Regions from separate parts of the Sodalis glossinidius str. 'morsitans' genome, predicted to be linked through region 2. Evidence: predicted binding sites of a transcription regulator. Region 2 holds the regulator's gene; each other region holds the start of a gene.
The links. Region 2 encodes sigma-54, which starts transcription at its own class of promoters, with help from an activator protein. Its sites were predicted from a motif close to GTTGGCACANNTTTCGCTNT; they were not measured.

Region 1 (4,214 bases), 650 kb from region 2:
ATGGATACCTTTGCCGTTTTTGGTAATCCGATTAACCATAGTCGTTCACCGCGCATCCATGCGCTATTTGTCGCCGAGACAGGTATAACCCATCCTTACGGTCGGGTACTGGCGCCGCTGGATGGCTTTGAGCAAACGCTGCGGCAGTTTTTCGACGCGGGCGGCTTGGGGGCGAATATTACCCTGCCGTTTAAAGAACGTGCGTTTTCGCTATGCGATCAACTCACCGAGCGAGGCGCTTTGGCGGGGGCGGTGAATACCATCAAGAAACAGCCGGACGGTTCCTTGCTGGGGGACAATACCGACGGCATTGGTCTGGTCAGCGATTTGCAGCGTCTCGATCTACTGCGCCAGGACAGCCGAGTTCTGTTAGTAGGTGTCGGCGGCGCGGCGCGGGGCGTGGTCCTGCCGCTGCTGGCCTACGGCTGCAAAGTGGTGCTGACTAACCGCACTTTTCCGCGCGCGCAGAAGCTGGTCGGGTTTTATCACCATGTGGGCGATATTAGCGCGCTGCCGCTGGAGCGCCTGGGCACGCCGGATTATGATCTGATTATTAACGCGACTTCCACCGGTGTGCAGGGCAGTATCCCGCCGCTGCCGGCATCGCTCATTACATCATCGGTCTGTTGCTATGACATGTATTACCAACAAGGCGATACGCCGTTCATCACCTGGTGCCGTCGGCAGGGCTCGCTGCGCTGCGCCGATGGCCTCGGTATGCTGGTGGGCCAGGCGGCCTCGTCTTTTTTGCTGTGGCATGGTGTTTTACCCTCAGTTTTGCCGGTGTTGGAAACGTTGCGCGCGGAGCTGAGTGCATGAACCAGGCGATCCATTTTCCCGATCTTGAACAATGGGATGACGAGCGTCAAAGCATGTGTTTTCCGGCGTTGGTGAGCGGCATGCGCGTGGAGTGCCAGGTTAGTGCAGGCTGGTTATATAACCGGTTTGTCTCTGAGACTAATGGTGCTACTCCTCTGGTGATCTTCCATCAGCACCGCCTGGACGTAGAGGATGCAATCGAAACACTTATTGCTCAGGGGGCCGACCTCGACGGTCCATTTTGTTTATCGTAACGCAATGGCCCACGCCCATGCTATTGCCAGATTGCGACCCCGATGATTTCCTTTATGACAGCGCGCCGAAGAAAACGTCAGGGTAAAACCTCATGATCGGGTTCCTTCGGCGTGCGACCGCTCTTCATCCGCCTGCATAAGGTAGTTATCCTTCCACTGTACATAATTATTGACCGAGTAAATGAGATTGCCGATCTCAACAGGAGTCAGACGGCGTATTCGCCGCGCCGGACTGCCAAAATAGAGATAGCCACTGTGTAGACGTTTGCCGGACGCCACCAGGCTGCCGGCACCAATGATGACTTCATCCTCTACAACGGCGCCGTCTAAAATAATGCTCCCCATTCCAACCAGAACACGATTGCCAATAGTGCAGCCATGCAACATGGCTTTATGCCCTACTGTGACCTCCTCGCCGATGATCAGGGGACGGCCCGTCGGGTTACGCTCGGAGCAATGGGTAACGTGCAACACGCAACCGTCCTGAATGTTGGTACGCGCACCGATCTGCACGCGATTGACGTCGCCGCGAATAGCGGCCAGCGGCCAAATGCTGACATCGTCGCCGAGGGTGACATGGCCGATGACCACGCTGCTGGGATCGATCATGATCCGCTGGCCGAGCTGGGGGGAGGTACCTCGGTAAGGACGCAACGGTTCAACGTGTTGTAGCATGATTGGGATCCTTTTGTGGTGTGCTGGATAGACTGTATCGTCTCAAAAGTGCTCATGACAACCTTTCGCCGACCGCCATTTGCCGTTTTTGCGCAGACGATCGCTTAAGATCAAAGCGGAAAAAAATAAACAGTCAGCGGCAAAAGATCAAAAAAGGCTTGTGCAATAAATTCTGATCCTTATGATGCGCCTCCATCGACCGGTCATGTGAACATCATCACGGTGAACGGAAGGGTTCAGAAACAGGCGAAACTGCTTGACACTGAATGAGGAAGGCGTAATATGCGCCACCCGTGCGGGTCGAGAAAACAGCCGGCACTGCTCTTTAACAATTTATCAGACAATCTGTGTGGGCACTCACAAGACGATATCGACATACCGAAATATCAAGTCTTGAAGAGTGAACAACAAATATTCATATGAATACCAGTTTTGATTCTTTGAGCATCAAGCTTTTAATTGAAGAGTTTGATCATGGCTCAGATTGAACGCTGGCGGCAGGCCTAACACATGCAAGTCGAGCGGCAGCGGAAAGAAGCTTGCTTCTTTGCCGGCGAGCGGCGGACGGGTGAGTAATGTCTGGGGATCTGCCCGATGGAGGGGGATAACTACTGGAAACGGTAGCTAATACCGCATAACGTCGCAAGACTAAAGTGGGGGACCTTCGGGCCTCACACCATCGGATGAACCCAGATGGGATTAGCTAGTAGGTGGGGTAATGGCTCACCTAGGCGACGATCCCTAGCTGGTCTGAGAGGATGACCAGCCACACTGGAACTGAGACACGGTCCAGACTCCTACGGGAGGCAGCAGTGGGGAATATTGCACAATGGGGGAAACCCTGATGCAGCCATGCCGCGTGTGTGAAGAAGGCCTTCGGGTTGTAAAGCACTTTCAGCGGGGAAGAAGGCGTTAGCGTTAACAGCGCTATCGATTGACGTTACCTGCAGAAGAAGCACCGGCTAACTCCGTGCCAGCAGCCGCGGTAATACGGAGGGTGCAAGCGTTAATCGGAATTACTGGGCGTAAAGCGTACGCAGGCGGTCTGTTAAGTCAGATGTGAAATCCCCGGGCTTAACCTGGGAACTGCATTTGAAACTGGCAGGCTAGAGTCTCGTAGAGGGGGGTAGAATTCCAGGTGTAGCGGTGAAATGCGTAGAGATCTGGAGGAATACCGGTGGCGAAGGCGGCCCCCTGGACGAAGACTGACGCTCAGGTACGAAAGCGTGGGGAGCAAACAGGATTAGATACCCTGGTAGTCCACGCTGTAAACGATGTCGATTTGAAGGTTGTGGCCTTGAGCTGTGGCTTTCGGAGCTAACGCGTTAAATCGACCGCCTGGGGAGTACGGCCGCAAGGTTAAAACTCAAATGAATTGACGGGGGCCCGCACAAGCGGTGGAGCATGTGGTTTAATTCGATGCAACGCGAAGAACCTTACCTACTCTTGACATCCAGAGAACTTGGCAGAGATGCCTTGGTGCCTTCGGGAGCTCTGAGACAGGTGCTGCATGGCTGTCGTCAGCTCGTGTTGTGAAATGTTGGGTTAAGTCCCGCAACGAGCGCAACCCTTATCCTTTGTTGCCAGCGATTTGGTCGGGAACTCAAAGGAGACTGCCGGTGATAAACCGGAGGAAGGTGGGGATGACGTCAAGTCATCATGGCCCTTACGAGTAGGGCTACACACGTGCTACAATGGCGCATACAAAGAGAAGCGATCTCGCGAGAGTCAGCGGACCTCACAAAGTGCGTCGTAGTCCGGATTGGAGTCTGCAACTCGACTCCATGAAGTCGGAATCGCTAGTAATCGTGGATCAGAATGCCACGGTGAATACGTTCCTGGGCCTTGTACACACCGCCCGTCACACCATGGGAGTGGGTTGCAAAAGAAGTAGGTAGCTTAACCTTCGGGAGGGCGCTTACCACTTTGTGATTCATGACTGGGGTGAAGTCGTAACAAGGTAACCGTAGGGGAACCTGCGGTTGGATCACCTCCTTACCTAAGCGATACGTTGAGTGACGTGTCCACACAGATTGTCTGATAATTGTCACGAGCAAGAAAAACCTGCTATAGGCTTGTAGCTCAGGTGGTTAGAGCGCACCCCTGATAAGGGTGAGGTCGGTGGTTCAAGTCCACTCAGGCCTACCAGTTCTGCTTATTTCCGTGGGTTCCCGTGATGAGGAGGGCAGCATGTTGCCGACAGGCGGCATGAGAGGCTGTGCGTCAGGGGGGCGAAGAAGGCGAGACTGGCTGTCGTACTGTAACGTCGCGGTGCGGTATCGGGTTTACCGGCAGGTAAACGGTATCGTCGCGGGTGAGCGACGGCATATGCAAGGTAAACGACTTGGGGCTATAGCTCAGCTGGGAGAGCGCCTGCTTTGCACGCAGGAGGTCAGCGGTTCGATCCCGCTTAGCTCCACCATTTCGCTGTGGAGTCGGGTTTGGTCATTTGTGGGTATGAGAAGG
Region 2 (4,214 bases):
ATCAGCAGCCGATTCATATCGACTCCGCGCAGCAGGCGGTAGATATGGCGACCAATACCGTGACCTTCACCGGTGAGGTCGTGGTCAAGCGCGGTTCAATCGACATTCGCGCCGACAAGGTCGTCATCACCCGCCCCGACGGAAAGGACGGTAACGAAGTCGTGGAAAGCTACGGTAATCCAGTCACTTTCTATCAACTGCAGGACGACGGCAAGCCGGTGCGCGGTCATTCGCAGAAGGTGCGTTACGAAACCACCAACGATCTGGTGATTCTGACGGGCAATGCCTATCTGGAGCAGTTGGACAGCAACGTGAAAGGCGATCGCATTACCTATTTGGTCAAGAAACAGCGGATGGAGGTGTTCAGCGATAAAGGCAAACAGGTCACCACCGTGCTGGTACCGGCGCAGCTGCAGGATAAAAGCGGCGCCAAAGCGCCGGCGAAATAATCGGGTATAGGATCCATGGCAACATTAATCGCAGAAAATTTGGCTAAAGCCTATAAAGAGCGCCGCGTGGTGGAAGACGTCAGCCTGAAGGTAAGCTCTGGCGAGATTGTGGGATTGCTGGGGCCTAACGGGGCGGGCAAAACCACCACGTTTTATATGGTGGTGGGCATCATCCCCCGCGACGCCGGCCGGATTGTCATTGATGATGACGATATCAGCCTCCTGCCGCTGCATACCCGCGCCCGCCGCGGAATCGGCTATCTGCCGCAGGAGGCCTCGATCTTCCGCCGCCTGAGCGTGTTCGACAATCTGATGGCGGTGCTGCAAATTCGCCAGGATCTCACCCGTGAACAGCGTAACGACCGCGCGAAAGAGCTGATGGAAGAGTTCCATATCAGTCATTTGCGCAACAACCTCGGCCAGTCGCTGTCCGGCGGTGAACGACGCCGGGTAGAGATCGCGCGGGCGCTCGCCGCCAACCCCAAATTCATCCTGCTTGACGAACCTTTTGCCGGAGTCGATCCGATTTCCGTCATCGATATCAAAAAAATCATCGAACATTTGCGCGACAGCGGCCTTGGCGTGCTCATCACCGACCACAACGTGCGAGAGACGCTCGACGTGTGCGAACGAGCCTATATCGTCAGCCAGGGCAAGCTCATCGCCCACGGCTCCCCGGCCGACGTCATGCTCGACGAGCAGGTCAAACGGGTTTATCTGGGCGAAGAGTTCCGCCTCTGATAAGGTGGCGTTACCACCGTGGTTCGTGAGGATAGTTGACGCATTTTATGAAGCAAGGTTTACAACTCAGGCTGAGTCAGCAGTTAGCCATGACCCCGCAGTTGCAACAGGCCATCCGTCTGTTGCAATTGTCCACGCTTGAACTCCAGCAGGAAATTCAGACGGCGCTGGAAAGTAACCCCTTTCTTGAACAGGCCGATTTGCATGACGAGGTCGACGCGCACAACGCGCCCGACAGCGAGTCGCTCGACACCCGCGAAGCGATGGAACAAAAGGACATGCCGGAAGAGCTGCCGCTGGACGCCACCTGGGACGAGATGTACTCCGCCGGGACGCCCTCCGGCACCGGTACCGACTATCGCGACGAAGAATTGCCCGTCTATCAGGGTGAAACCACCCAGACCCTGCAAAACTACCTCATGTGGCAGGTGGAGCTTACTCCCTTTTCCGATACTGATAGAGCGATCGCCACCTCCATCGTCGACGCCGTGGACGACACCGGCTATCTGACGGTGCCGCTGGACGATATTCTCGACAGCATCGGCGATGAAAACGTCACCCTGGACGAGGTGGAAGCGGTACTAAAACGCATCCAGCGCTTCGATCCGGTCGGCGTGGCGGCACGGGATCTGCGCGACTGCCTGATGATTCAGCTCTCGCAGTTTGCGGCCGATCTGCCTTATCTCAATGAGGCGCGGCTCATCGTCAGAGATTATCTCAGTCTGCTGAGCAGCCATGATTTCCGCACCCTGCTACGTTCGACTAAGCTGAAAGAGGATGTCCTGAAACCGGCCATAGCGCTGATTCAGTCGCTGGATCCGCGTCCGGGGCAGTCCATCAATACCGGCGAGTCGCAGTATGTGATTCCCGACGTGCTGGTGCGCAAACTGCAAAACCACTGGGTGGTGGAACTCAATACCGACAGCATTCCCGCGCTGCGCATCAATCAGCAGTACGCGGCCCTGGGCAGCAACACCCGCAACGATGCGGACGGTCAGTTTATCCGCAGCCATTTGCAGGAGGCGCGCTGGCTGATTAAAAGCCTGGAAAGCCGCAATGAAACGCTGCTGAAGGTGACTCACTGCATTGTCGAGCGGCAGATGGCGTTCTTTGAACAGGGGGAAGAGTTTATGCGGCCAATGGTGCTGGCGGATATCGCCCAGGCGGTGGATATGCACGAGTCTACGATTTCGCGCATCACCATGCAGAAATATCTGCAAAGTCCACGCGGCATCTTTGAATTGAAATATTTTTTCTCCAGCTACGTCAATACCGAAGGGGGAGGCGAAGCGTCCTCCACGGCTATCCGCGCGCTGGTGAAAAAATTAATCGCCGCGGAAAACCCGGCAAAGCCGCTTAGCGACAGTAAGCTCACCGACTTGCTTTCCGAGCAGGGTATCATGGTGGCGCGGCGTACCGTAGCGAAGTACCGAGAGTCTTTATCCATACCGCCGTCGAACCAGCGAAAACAATTGGTTTGACCTCTACAGAGAAGGAAGACACTATGCAGCTGAACATTACCGGACAACATGTTGACATCACCGACGCCTTACGGGAATTTGTAACAACTAAATTCTCGAAGCTGGAACAGTTCTTCGATCGCATCAATCAGGTCTATATTGTCCTGAAGGTCGAGAAAGTTCAGAAGATTGCCGAAGCGACGGTGCATCTCAACGGTGGTGAGCTGCACGCGACTGCGGAAGCGGATGATATGTACGCCGCCATCGATTTATTAATCGATAAGCTCACGCGGCAGTTGAACAAGCATAAAGAGAAGCTGAAACAATATTAATTTAACCGTAGCCGACAACGCTACCTAAACCTCACATCGGCTCGTTATCCCTACGGTAACGGGCCGATGAGTCTTAAAGGTTAACCAGCGCCTAAGTGACCCGAAATGACTAACGATACAGCAATGCAAATCGATTCAGTGTTAAACATTGAATGTACCCGTAGCGACGTCCACTGCCAGAGCAAGAAAAGAGCGCTGGAAATTATCAGCGAACTGGCGGCGAAACAACTTAACCTGGCGCCGCAAGTGGTGTTTGACGCCGTATTGACGCGCGAGCGCATGGGCAGTACCGGTATCGGCAACGGCATCGCCATTCCGCATGGTAAGCTGGAAGAAGACACGCTGCGCGCGGTCGGGGTCTTTATCCAGCTCGAACAACCCATCGCGTTTGATGCCATCGATAATCAGCCAGTGGACCTGCTGTTCGCGCTGCTGGTGCCGGCAGAGCAGTGCAAAGTCCATTTGCACACCCTTTCGCTTGTGGCCAAGCGGTTGGCGGATAAAACCGTCTGCCGCCGTTTGCGCGCCGCGCAAAGCGATGAGGAGCTGTATCAAATCATGACCGAAACGGAAGACGGCGACTGACGCCGCGGCGCCGTCCTGAAAGCAGGATAGGTTGGGCGAAGCATGGCCGCATCGCCAGGGGATGAATAAGCAAGGCAGAGGGGTGTATCGTCATGGTGCTGATGATAGTCAGCGGTCGATCAGGTTCAGGTAAATCCGTTGCGCTGCGCGCGCTGGAGGACATGGGCTTTTACTGCGTTGATAACCTGCCGGTGGTGTTGCTGCCTCAGTTGGCCAGCGCGCTGGCGGCGAGCAATATCTCCGCTGCGGTGAGCATTGACGTACGCAATATGCCCGAATCGCCGGAGATTTTTGAACAGGCCATGGATAACCTGCCGCAGGCCTTTGCCCCGCAGTTGCTGTTTCTGGACGCCGATCGCAATACCCTCATCCGCCGCTATAGCGACACCCGCCGGCTGCATCCGCTCTCCGCCCTCAACCTATCGCTGGAAAGCGCCATTGATGAAGAGGACTCGCTGCTTGAGCCTCTGCGTTCACGCGCCGATCTGGTGATCGACACCTCGGAGATGTCGGTGCATGAACTGGCCGAAATGCTGCGTACCCGCATGCTAGGCAAGCGCGAGCGGGAACTGACCATGGTGTTTGAATCCTTCGGCTACAAGCACGGCATCCCCATCGACGCCGACTACGTGTTCGACGTGCGTTTT
Region 3 (4,214 bases), 670 kb from region 2:
AATGCCGGTTGAACTGGGTCAACCGGCATCGCGATTTCGGTGCCGCCCGGGGGGCGTCAACCGTTACAAGCGATTGGCGCGCTTACGTTCGTTTTCGGTCAGATAACGCTTACGCAAACGGATGGATTGCGGCGTCACTTCTACCAATTCATCATCATCGATGAATTCCAACGCCTGCTCCAGAGACATCTTGATCGCCGGCACCAGCGTCGTCGCTTCGTCGGTACCGGACGCGCGCATGTTGGTCAGCTTCTTGCCGGTCAGACAGTTCACCGTCAGATCGTTGGAGCGGGTGTGAATACCGATGATCTGGCCTTCGTAAACTTCCGCACCGTGCCCCAGGAACAGGCGACCACGATCCTGCAGGCTGTACAGGGCGTAGGCTACCGCTTTACCCTGACCGTTGGAGATCAACACGCCGTTCTGGCGCTGGCCGATTTCACCGGGACGCACATCGTCGTAGTGACTAAAGGTGGAGTACAAAAGACCGGTTCCCGAGGTCATGGTCAGAAAATCAGTACGGAAACCGATCAAGCCCCGGCTCGGGATCACATAATCCAGACGGATGCGGCCTTTGCCGTCCGGCAGCATGTCGCGCATCTCACCTTTACGGATGCCCATCGCTTCCATGACCGGTCCCTGATGCTGCTCTTCAATATCTAGCGTAACCGATTCAAAAGGTTCCTGTTTAGCGCCATCGACGGTACGGAAAATGACTTTCGGGCGGGAAACGGCGATCTCGAACCCTTCACGACGCATGTTTTCGATAAGCACCGAGAGGTGCAGCTCGCCGCGGCCGGAAACGCGGAAGGTATCCGGATCTTCGGTTTCTTCCACCCGCAACGCCACGTTATGTACCAGCTCTTTGTTCAGACGCTCCAGGATCTGGCGCGAGGTAACGTATTTCCCTTCTTTACCGCAGAACGGCGAGGTGTTGACGCCGAACGACATGGAGACGGTCGGTTCATCGACCGTCAACGGCGGCAGCGCTTCTACCTGAGCCTGATCGCAAAGGGTATCGGAAATATTCAGCTCGCCCAACCCGGTAATCGCGATGATATCGCCGGCTTCGGCCAGTTTGGATTCAATGCGCTGCAGGCCCATATGGCCCAGAACCTGGCCCACTTTACCGTTGCGGCGTTTACCTTCGCTGTCCACCACGGTCACGTTCTGGTGCGGTTTTACCGAGCCGCGCTTGATGCGCCCGACGCCGATAACACCGACATAGCTGTTATAGTCCAGCTGGGAAATCTGCATCTGGAACAGGCCGTCGACGTCAACGTTCGGCGCTTCGACATTTTTCACGATGGATTCAAACAGCGGCGTCATATCGTCGGCCATGTTTTCATGTTCCAGACCGGCAATACCCAGCAGCGCTGATGCGTAGACGATCGGAAAATCAAGCTGCTCGTCGGTGGCGCCCAGATTGACGAACAGATCGAAGACCTGATCCACTACCCAGTCAGGGCGCGCGCCGGGGCGGTCAACTTTGTTGATAACCACGATAGGTTTCAGACCATAAGCGAACGCTTTCTGCGTCACGAAACGGGTCTGGGGCATCGGACCATCCATGGCATCGACCAGCAGCAATACCGAGTCAACCATTGACATTACGCGCTCAACTTCGCCGCCGAAGTCGGCGTGTCCGGGGGTGTCGACGATGTTGATGCGGTAATCGTGCCAGTTGATGGCGGTATTTTTAGCGAGGATGGTAATCCCACGCTCTTTCTCCAAATCGTTGGAGTCCATCACGCGTTCGGTTGCATCGTTACGGTCACCAAGCGTGCCGGATTGTTGCAACAATTTGTCAACCAAGGTAGTTTTACCATGGTCTACGTGCGCGATGATGGCGATGTTACGCAGATTTTCGATCACAACTTTGCCTCAGGCATTAGAGTTAGAAATGGCGCGCTATTGTACACGGATTAGGCGAGGGACTAAACAAGATCCGTCGTTCTTGGCGATTGTGTCTTTTTGCACGCCGCCGCATCCCCTTCCCGGTGCAAAATTCCCTTCCGCCCGGCCACATGCACCAAAATAGTGCCCGCCCTCTCTAAATGCACTACCATGGTTCAATCCGGCCAATCTGGTGCAGTCCGGCGCACCGCAAAAGTCCGCAGCGATGCGTTTTGCGCCGGTTTGGCAATGTTGGCACAGTTTTAGCTATAGACCTTATAAGGCAGAAAATTCAATCCATAGGCGTTCGTTCCACGACGACGACAAGCAACATCCGGGAGAAGGAGAATATGAGTTATGTCCGTTGAACAAGTCATGTCGATGCTTAAAGAACATGAAGTAAAATTCATCGACTTACGTTTCACCGATACCAAAGGTAAAGAGCAGCACGTTACGATCCCTGCGCCGGTCAGCGAAGAAGACGTAAAAGACTTCTTTGAAGAAGGCAAAATGTTCGACGGCTCCTCTATTGGCGGCTGGAAAGGCATTAACGAGTCAGACATGGTGCTGATGCCCGACGCATCCTCCGCCGTCATGGATCCGTTTTATGAAGAGTCGACGCTTATCATCCGCTGCGACATTCTTGAGCCGGCAACCATGCAGGGCTACGATCGCGATCCGCGTTCCATCGCCAAACGTGCCGAAGACTTCTTGAAGTCCTCCGGCATCGCCGATCAGGTCCTGTTTGGACCCGAGCCCGAATTCTTCTTGTTCGACGACATTCGTTTCGGCACCTCCATCTCCGGTTCGCATGTCGCGATCGATGATATTGAAGCGGCCTGGAATACCGGTAAAGCTTACAAAGGCGGCAACAAAGGCCACCGTCCGGGCGTGAAGGGCGGCTATTTCCCGGTTCCGCCGGTCGACTCCTCGCAGGATCTGCGTTCTACCATATGTTTGACCATGGCGGAAATGGGCCTGGTCGTGGAAGCACATCACCACGAAGTGGCAACCGCCGGCCAGAACGAAGTGGCCACCCGCTTCAATACCCTGACTAAAAAAGCTGACGAAATCCAGATTTACAAATACGTCGTTCATAACGTTGCCCACGCGTTCGGCAAAACCGCGACCTTCATGCCGAAACCGATTTTTGGCGATAACGGCTCCGGTATGCACTGCCATATGTCCTTGACCAAAGACGGCAACAACCTGTTCTCCGGCGACAAGTACGGCGGCCTGTCTGAAGCGGCGCTGTTCTACATCGGCGGCGTTATCAAGCATGCAAAAGCCATCAATGCGCTGACCAACCCGACCACCAACTCCTACAAGCGTCTGGTCCCGGGTTATGAAGCACCGGTCATGCTGGCTTACTCCACCCGTAACCGCTCCGCTTCCATCCGTATTCCGGTGGTCGCCAGCCCGAAAGCACGCCGTATCGAAGTTCGCTTCCCGGATCCGGCCGCCAACCCATACCTGGCGTTCTCCGCACTGTTGATGGCCGGCCTGGACGGCATTATCAACAAAATCCATCCCGGCGATGCCATGGATAAAAACCTCTACGATCTGCCGGCGGAAGAAGCCAGCGAAATCCCAACCGTGGCCGGTTCCCTTGAGGAAGCATTGAACACCCTGGATGCGGATCGCGAGTTCCTGACCCGCGGCGGCGTGTTTACCGACGACACTATCGATGCCTATATCGCGCTGCGCACGGAAGAAAACGACCGCGTACGCATAACGCCGCACCCGGTAGAGTTCGAGCTGTATTACAGCGTTTAATCACCCGAGTTTTTTGTTGCCGTGGAAACTTTCAGCCCATCTTCGGATGGGCTTTTTTCTCCACCAAACCTGGCGCGATGCCATGCGCCATCACCGATAATCAAGCGCTTTGCATTAACAGAGTGCGGGAGACTGCTAAATGGCAACCGGCACACTGCCCGAAGCTGGGCAGATCCTTAATTCGTTAATTACCAGTATTTTGCTGCTGGATAATGATCTGGCGGTGCATTACGCTAACCCGGCGGCGCAACAGCTGCTGGCACAAAGCTCGCGTAAGCTGTTCGGCACTCCGCTGCCGGAATTGCTGGGTTATTTTTCCCTCAATGTCGAGCTAATGCGCGAAAGTCTGGACGCAGGACAGGGATTCACCGATAACGAAGTGACGCTGGTGGTAGACGGCAGGGCGCATATCCTGTCGCTGACCGCGCAGCGGCTGCCGGAAGAGACTATTCTGATGGAGCTGGCGCCTATGGATAATCAGCGCCGCCTCAGCCAGGAACAACTGCAGCATGCACAGCAGGTTGCAGCGCGGGATTTGGTGC
Region 4 (4,214 bases), 550 kb from region 2:
TACGCCGGCTGACATATCGCCGGGCAAAACGCCCGTCGTCAAGCCAGTCATGCTCGTGACAGTAGGTGAGCCTGGTTAATCTCTTCCTGGCTTACCGCCTGCACGGGTTGCGCGTCCGGACGCTCACGAAAGCGGCGGCGCGCAACCGGCGGTATCGCCAGCTTACGCTGCAGCCCGGCTTCGCTGTGATCGCGGCGGGACAATAGCCCCAAGCCCGGTCAAGAAGGAAGGCCACCGCGTCAGCGACCTCGCGTCGCGGCCGGAACCGCCGTTTTCACTGCCGGTAGGTTAAAACTCTTCATTGCTCTCGCTAGCGCCTTCATCCTCACTTTCCACGTCGCTGACCAGGCTGTTGCCTTCAGCGCTGTGCAGCAACATGTCGCGCAGCTTTTTGTCCAGCTCAGCCGCCACCTCGGGATGATCCTTCAAGAAGCTGCAGGCATTGGCTTTGCCCTGGCCGATCTTCTCGCCGTTGTAGCTGTACCAGGCGCCGGCTTTCTCAATTAGCTTGTGCTTGACGCCCAAATCAACCAATTCACCGCGAATATTGATACCTTCGCCGTACATGATCTGGAATTCGGCCTGTTTAAACGGCGCGGCAACTTTGTTCTTCACGACTTTGACGCGGGTTTCACTGCCCACCACCACATCGCCTTCTTTTACCGAGCCGATACGACGGATATCCAGGCGAACCGACGCGTAAAACTTAAGCGCATTACCGCCGGTGGTGGTTTCCGGATTGCCGAACATGACGCCGATCTTCATACGGATCTGGTTGATGAAAATCAGGAGTGTGTTGGCGTTTTTCAGGTTGCCCGCCAGTTTCCGCATCGCCTGGCTCATCATACGGGCGGCCAGCCCCATATGGGAATCGCCGATTTCGCCCTCGATTTCTGCTTTCGGCGTCAGCGCTGCCACGGAGTCGACGATGATGACGTCTACCGCGCCGGAGCGGGTCAAGGCGTCACAGATTTCCAGCGCCTGTTCGCCGGTATCCGGCTGGGAGCACAGCAGATTGTCGATATCGACGCCCAGCTTTTTGGCATAGATGGGATCCAGGGCGTGTTCAGCATCGATAAAGGCGCAGGTTTTGACTTCACGCTGCGCCGCGGCGATGACCTGCAGGGTCAGGGTCGTTTTACCCGATGATTCCGGGCCGTAGATTTCGACGATGCGGCCCATGGGAAGCCCACCGGCGCCCAACGCTATATCCAGAGACAGAGAACCTGTGGAGATCGTTTCAACATCCATGGAGCGATCTTCACCCAGACGCATGATCGAGCCCTTGCCGAATTGCTTTTCAATCTGGCCCAGTGCTGCCGCTAACGCCTTTTGTTTATTCTCATCAATAGCCATTTCAACTCCTATCAAGCGGGGAGCGACATCGCCACCCTCTTTCGCCAACGATATGTACCGGCGGTACTCAGTGCTAATTATACTGTATAATTGTACAGTATCAAGCGGATTTTTAGAGAAAAGTGGCAAGCAGCGTGGTCAGCGCGAAATGCACCGCCTGACGACGTACTGCCTCCCTATCGCCCTCGAAATGCATAAGCTGGGAAAAAGGCTCCCCGTTTGCAGCGGCGAAGCCGAACCAGACCGCACCGACCGGTTTTTCGATCGTGCCGCCGTCGGGGCCGGCAATACCGCTTATCGCCACCGCATAGTCGGCGGACGCGGCGCGAAGCGCGCCGGAAACCATCTCCAGCACGACCGTGTCGCTTACCGCACCGTGCTGCTCAAGTGTTTTGGGCTGCACGCCGAGCAGATCGATTTTTGCCTGATTGCCGTAAGTAACAAAGCCGCGCTCGAACCAGCCAGCGCTGCCGGAAACATCGGTAATGGTCTGGCAACCCAACCGCCGGTGCACGACTCGGCGCAGGTAATGAATGTGTTGTCCCGTTTGAGCGCCGCGCCCAGCCGCGCGCTGAGCACATAGAGTTCGCTGTCGTTTATTATCATTTTATCCTGAGCCCCTATCGACCTACCGCGATCGTGCAGACAGGGCGGCCCGGCTGTCAATAGGTGTTTATGAAGGACGTATTCCAACTTTAGCCTGCGGGCTGCCGCTACGCGCGCCCTTGTCACGATTCACGCTATGCACTACAGTTGCAAACGTACGGAGATTGTATAACTAAACGCAATGACTAATGACATAAAATGCTTTAGCCCTGAAAGTAAAATAGTTTAGCATTGCCGGCTCTCGAAGCGATATTCGCCTCTCTTCACGGTCTTTTCAGGAATAATCATGAAAAAAATAACTTTGGCACTGTTATTCAGTACCCTCGCATTTACCGCAGCGCAGGCAGTGGCCGCCGACGATTTGGCGGCCATTAAATCCTCTGGTACCATTACCTTCGGTACCGAAGGAACTTATGCGCCCTACACTTTTCACGATGAGATCGACAAACTGGTCGGCTTCGATGTTGACCTGGGCCGCGCAGTGGCTCAGAAGCTGGGCGTCAAGGCCAAGTTTATCGAAGGTCGCTGGGACGGTCTCATTGCCGGTCTGGACGGTAAACGTTACGACGCGGTAATTAATCAGGTAGGCATTACGCCGGAGCGACAGGCGAAATATGATTTCTCCAAGCCTTATATCGATTCCAAGGTGGTGTTGATAACCCGCGACGACAATACCACGATTAAAAACTTCAGCGATCTGAAAGGCCAGAAATCCGCGCAAAGTCTGACCAGCAATTATTCCCAGCTTGCCAGCAAATATGGCGCCGATATAGTGCCGACTGATAGCTTTACGCAATCGATCGGTCTGGTTATAACCGGCCGCGCGGCCGCTACGTTCAATGATAATTTGTCGTTCCTGGATTTCAAAAAACACCAGCCGAATGTCAAAGTGAAAGTCGCCGCTTCTGAACCCGCCAATGCGCCGTCAGGCATTTTAGTGCGTAAAAACCAAACCGCGCTGGTGGACGCCATTAATAAAGCCCTGGATGAAATTAAAGTCGACGGCACGTATAAAACTATTTCGCTGCGCTATTTCGGCCAGGACGTTTCTCAGTAATTTTTTTCGGGAGTCACACCGATGCCGCCATGGCTGCAATTGATGTACGACTCCTTTTGGCGTTTGTTTACAGCCGGGCTAATGTTTACCCTGCCGCTGGCTCTGCTGTCATTTGTCGGCGGCCTGGTGCTGGGGTTTCTGGTGGCGCTGGTTCGTTTGTATGGCCCGCAACCGCTGAAAGGGATCGCTGATTTTTATGTCTGGGTTATCCGGGGAACACCGCTGCTGGTGCAGCTGTTTTTGATTTTCTATGGTCTGCCGAGCGCAGGCGTCACCCTCGACGCTTTTCCAGCGGCGCTTATTGGATTTACCTTGAGCGTCGGCGCTTATGGCTCGGAAATCATCCGCGGCGCTATTGTTTCGGTGCCCAAGGCACAATGGGAAGCCGCCTGGGCTATCGGGATGAATTCAACTCAGGCGATGCGCAGGGTTATTTTGCCCCAGTCGGTATTTGTTTCTATACCTCCTCTGGCCAATTCGTTTATCTCGTTGATAAAAGACACATCGCTGGCGGCGGTGATTACTGTGCCGGAAATGTTTCTGGCCGCGCAACGCATTGTGTCAGTGACCTATGAGCCGTTAATTCTTTATATCGAAGCGGCGGCAATTTATCTGCTGTTCAGTACGGTGCTCAGCAAAGTGCAAAATCGTCTTGAGGTCTATTTCCGCCGCTACGAATAATGGCGTTCACGACAGTGGATGCAGCCAACCTTCTCCTCCGGCCGGTTTATGGGATCGCAACGGGCGCCTTCGCAAGGCGCCCGTTTTCTGTCCCGCTAGCCGCCGAGCCGTGCCTGCTTCACCGCATTGCCCAGTTGCCATGGCGTATTGGGTATTGGGTATTGGGTATTGGGTATTGGGTATTGGGTATTGGGTATTGTGATTGTGATTGTAGCGGGTAATGACATAAAAGTTGGGTAGCCCGTACCAGTACTGATAGCGGGTGCCGATATCCAGCCGCAGCAGGCTGGCCTGCTGTTCATCCCCAAGCGGCTCGAGGGGCGACAGCCCCGCGGTGGAGAGCGTCACCAGCGTATAACGGGTATCATAGCCATTCTGTAGCCAGGGCGCCTGACCGTTGGCGGGTACCGCGACCTTACCGCCCGGCACCCAGTCGTGGGCATGGAAATAGTTGGCAACGCTGCCGATAGCGTCCTGGGGATCCCAGAGATTGATGTGGCCATCGCCGTCAAAA

Region 1: the regulator sigma-54 is predicted to act here: its motif matches at 2,021-2,040, upstream of SGP1_RS20635 (gamma carbonic anhydrase family protein).
Region 3: the regulator sigma-54 is predicted to act here: its motif matches at 2,148-2,167, upstream of glnA (glutamate--ammonia ligase).
Region 4: the regulator sigma-54 is predicted to act here: its motif matches at 2,081-2,100, upstream of SGP1_RS04745 (amino acid ABC transporter substrate-binding protein).

The regions. Positions count from the first base shown of each region.
Region 1 covers NC_007712.1:3,900,055-3,904,268, reverse strand. Annotated here, with positions in the region: gene aroE (shikimate dehydrogenase) at 1-819, shown strand; gene SGP1_RS20640 (DUF1488 domain-containing protein) at 816-1,073, shown strand; gene SGP1_RS20635 (gamma carbonic anhydrase family protein) at 1,164-1,748, opposite strand; rRNA gene SGP1_RS20630 (16S ribosomal RNA) at 2,205-3,746, shown strand; tRNA gene SGP1_RS20625 (tRNA-Ile) at 3,820-3,896, shown strand; tRNA gene SGP1_RS20620 (tRNA-Ala) at 4,095-4,170, shown strand.
Region 2 covers NC_007712.1:377,116-381,329, reverse strand. Annotated here, with positions in the region: gene lptA (lipopolysaccharide ABC transporter substrate-binding protein LptA) at 1-449, shown strand, start outside; gene lptB (LPS export ABC transporter ATP-binding protein) at 465-1,190, shown strand; gene rpoN (RNA polymerase factor sigma-54) at 1,238-2,671, shown strand; gene hpf (ribosome hibernation promoting factor) at 2,695-2,982, shown strand; gene ptsN (PTS IIA-like nitrogen regulatory protein PtsN) at 3,088-3,567, shown strand; gene rapZ (RNase adapter RapZ) at 3,660-4,214, shown strand, end outside.
Region 3 covers NC_007712.1:3,880,563-3,884,776, forward strand. Annotated here, with positions in the region: gene typA (translational GTPase TypA) at 64-1,875, opposite strand; gene glnA (glutamate--ammonia ligase) at 2,254-3,672, shown strand; gene glnL (nitrogen regulation protein NR(II)) at 3,812-4,214, shown strand, end outside.
Region 4 covers NC_007712.1:930,381-934,594, reverse strand. Annotated here, with positions in the region: gene SGP1_RS32685 (hypothetical protein) at 48-203, opposite strand; gene recA (recombinase RecA) at 289-1,356, opposite strand; partial or broken gene pncC (nicotinamide-nucleotide amidase) at 1,469-1,956, opposite strand; gene SGP1_RS04745 (amino acid ABC transporter substrate-binding protein) at 2,249-3,019, shown strand; gene SGP1_RS04740 (amino acid ABC transporter permease) at 3,041-3,700, shown strand; partial or broken gene mltB (lytic murein transglycosylase B) at 3,707-4,214, opposite strand, start outside.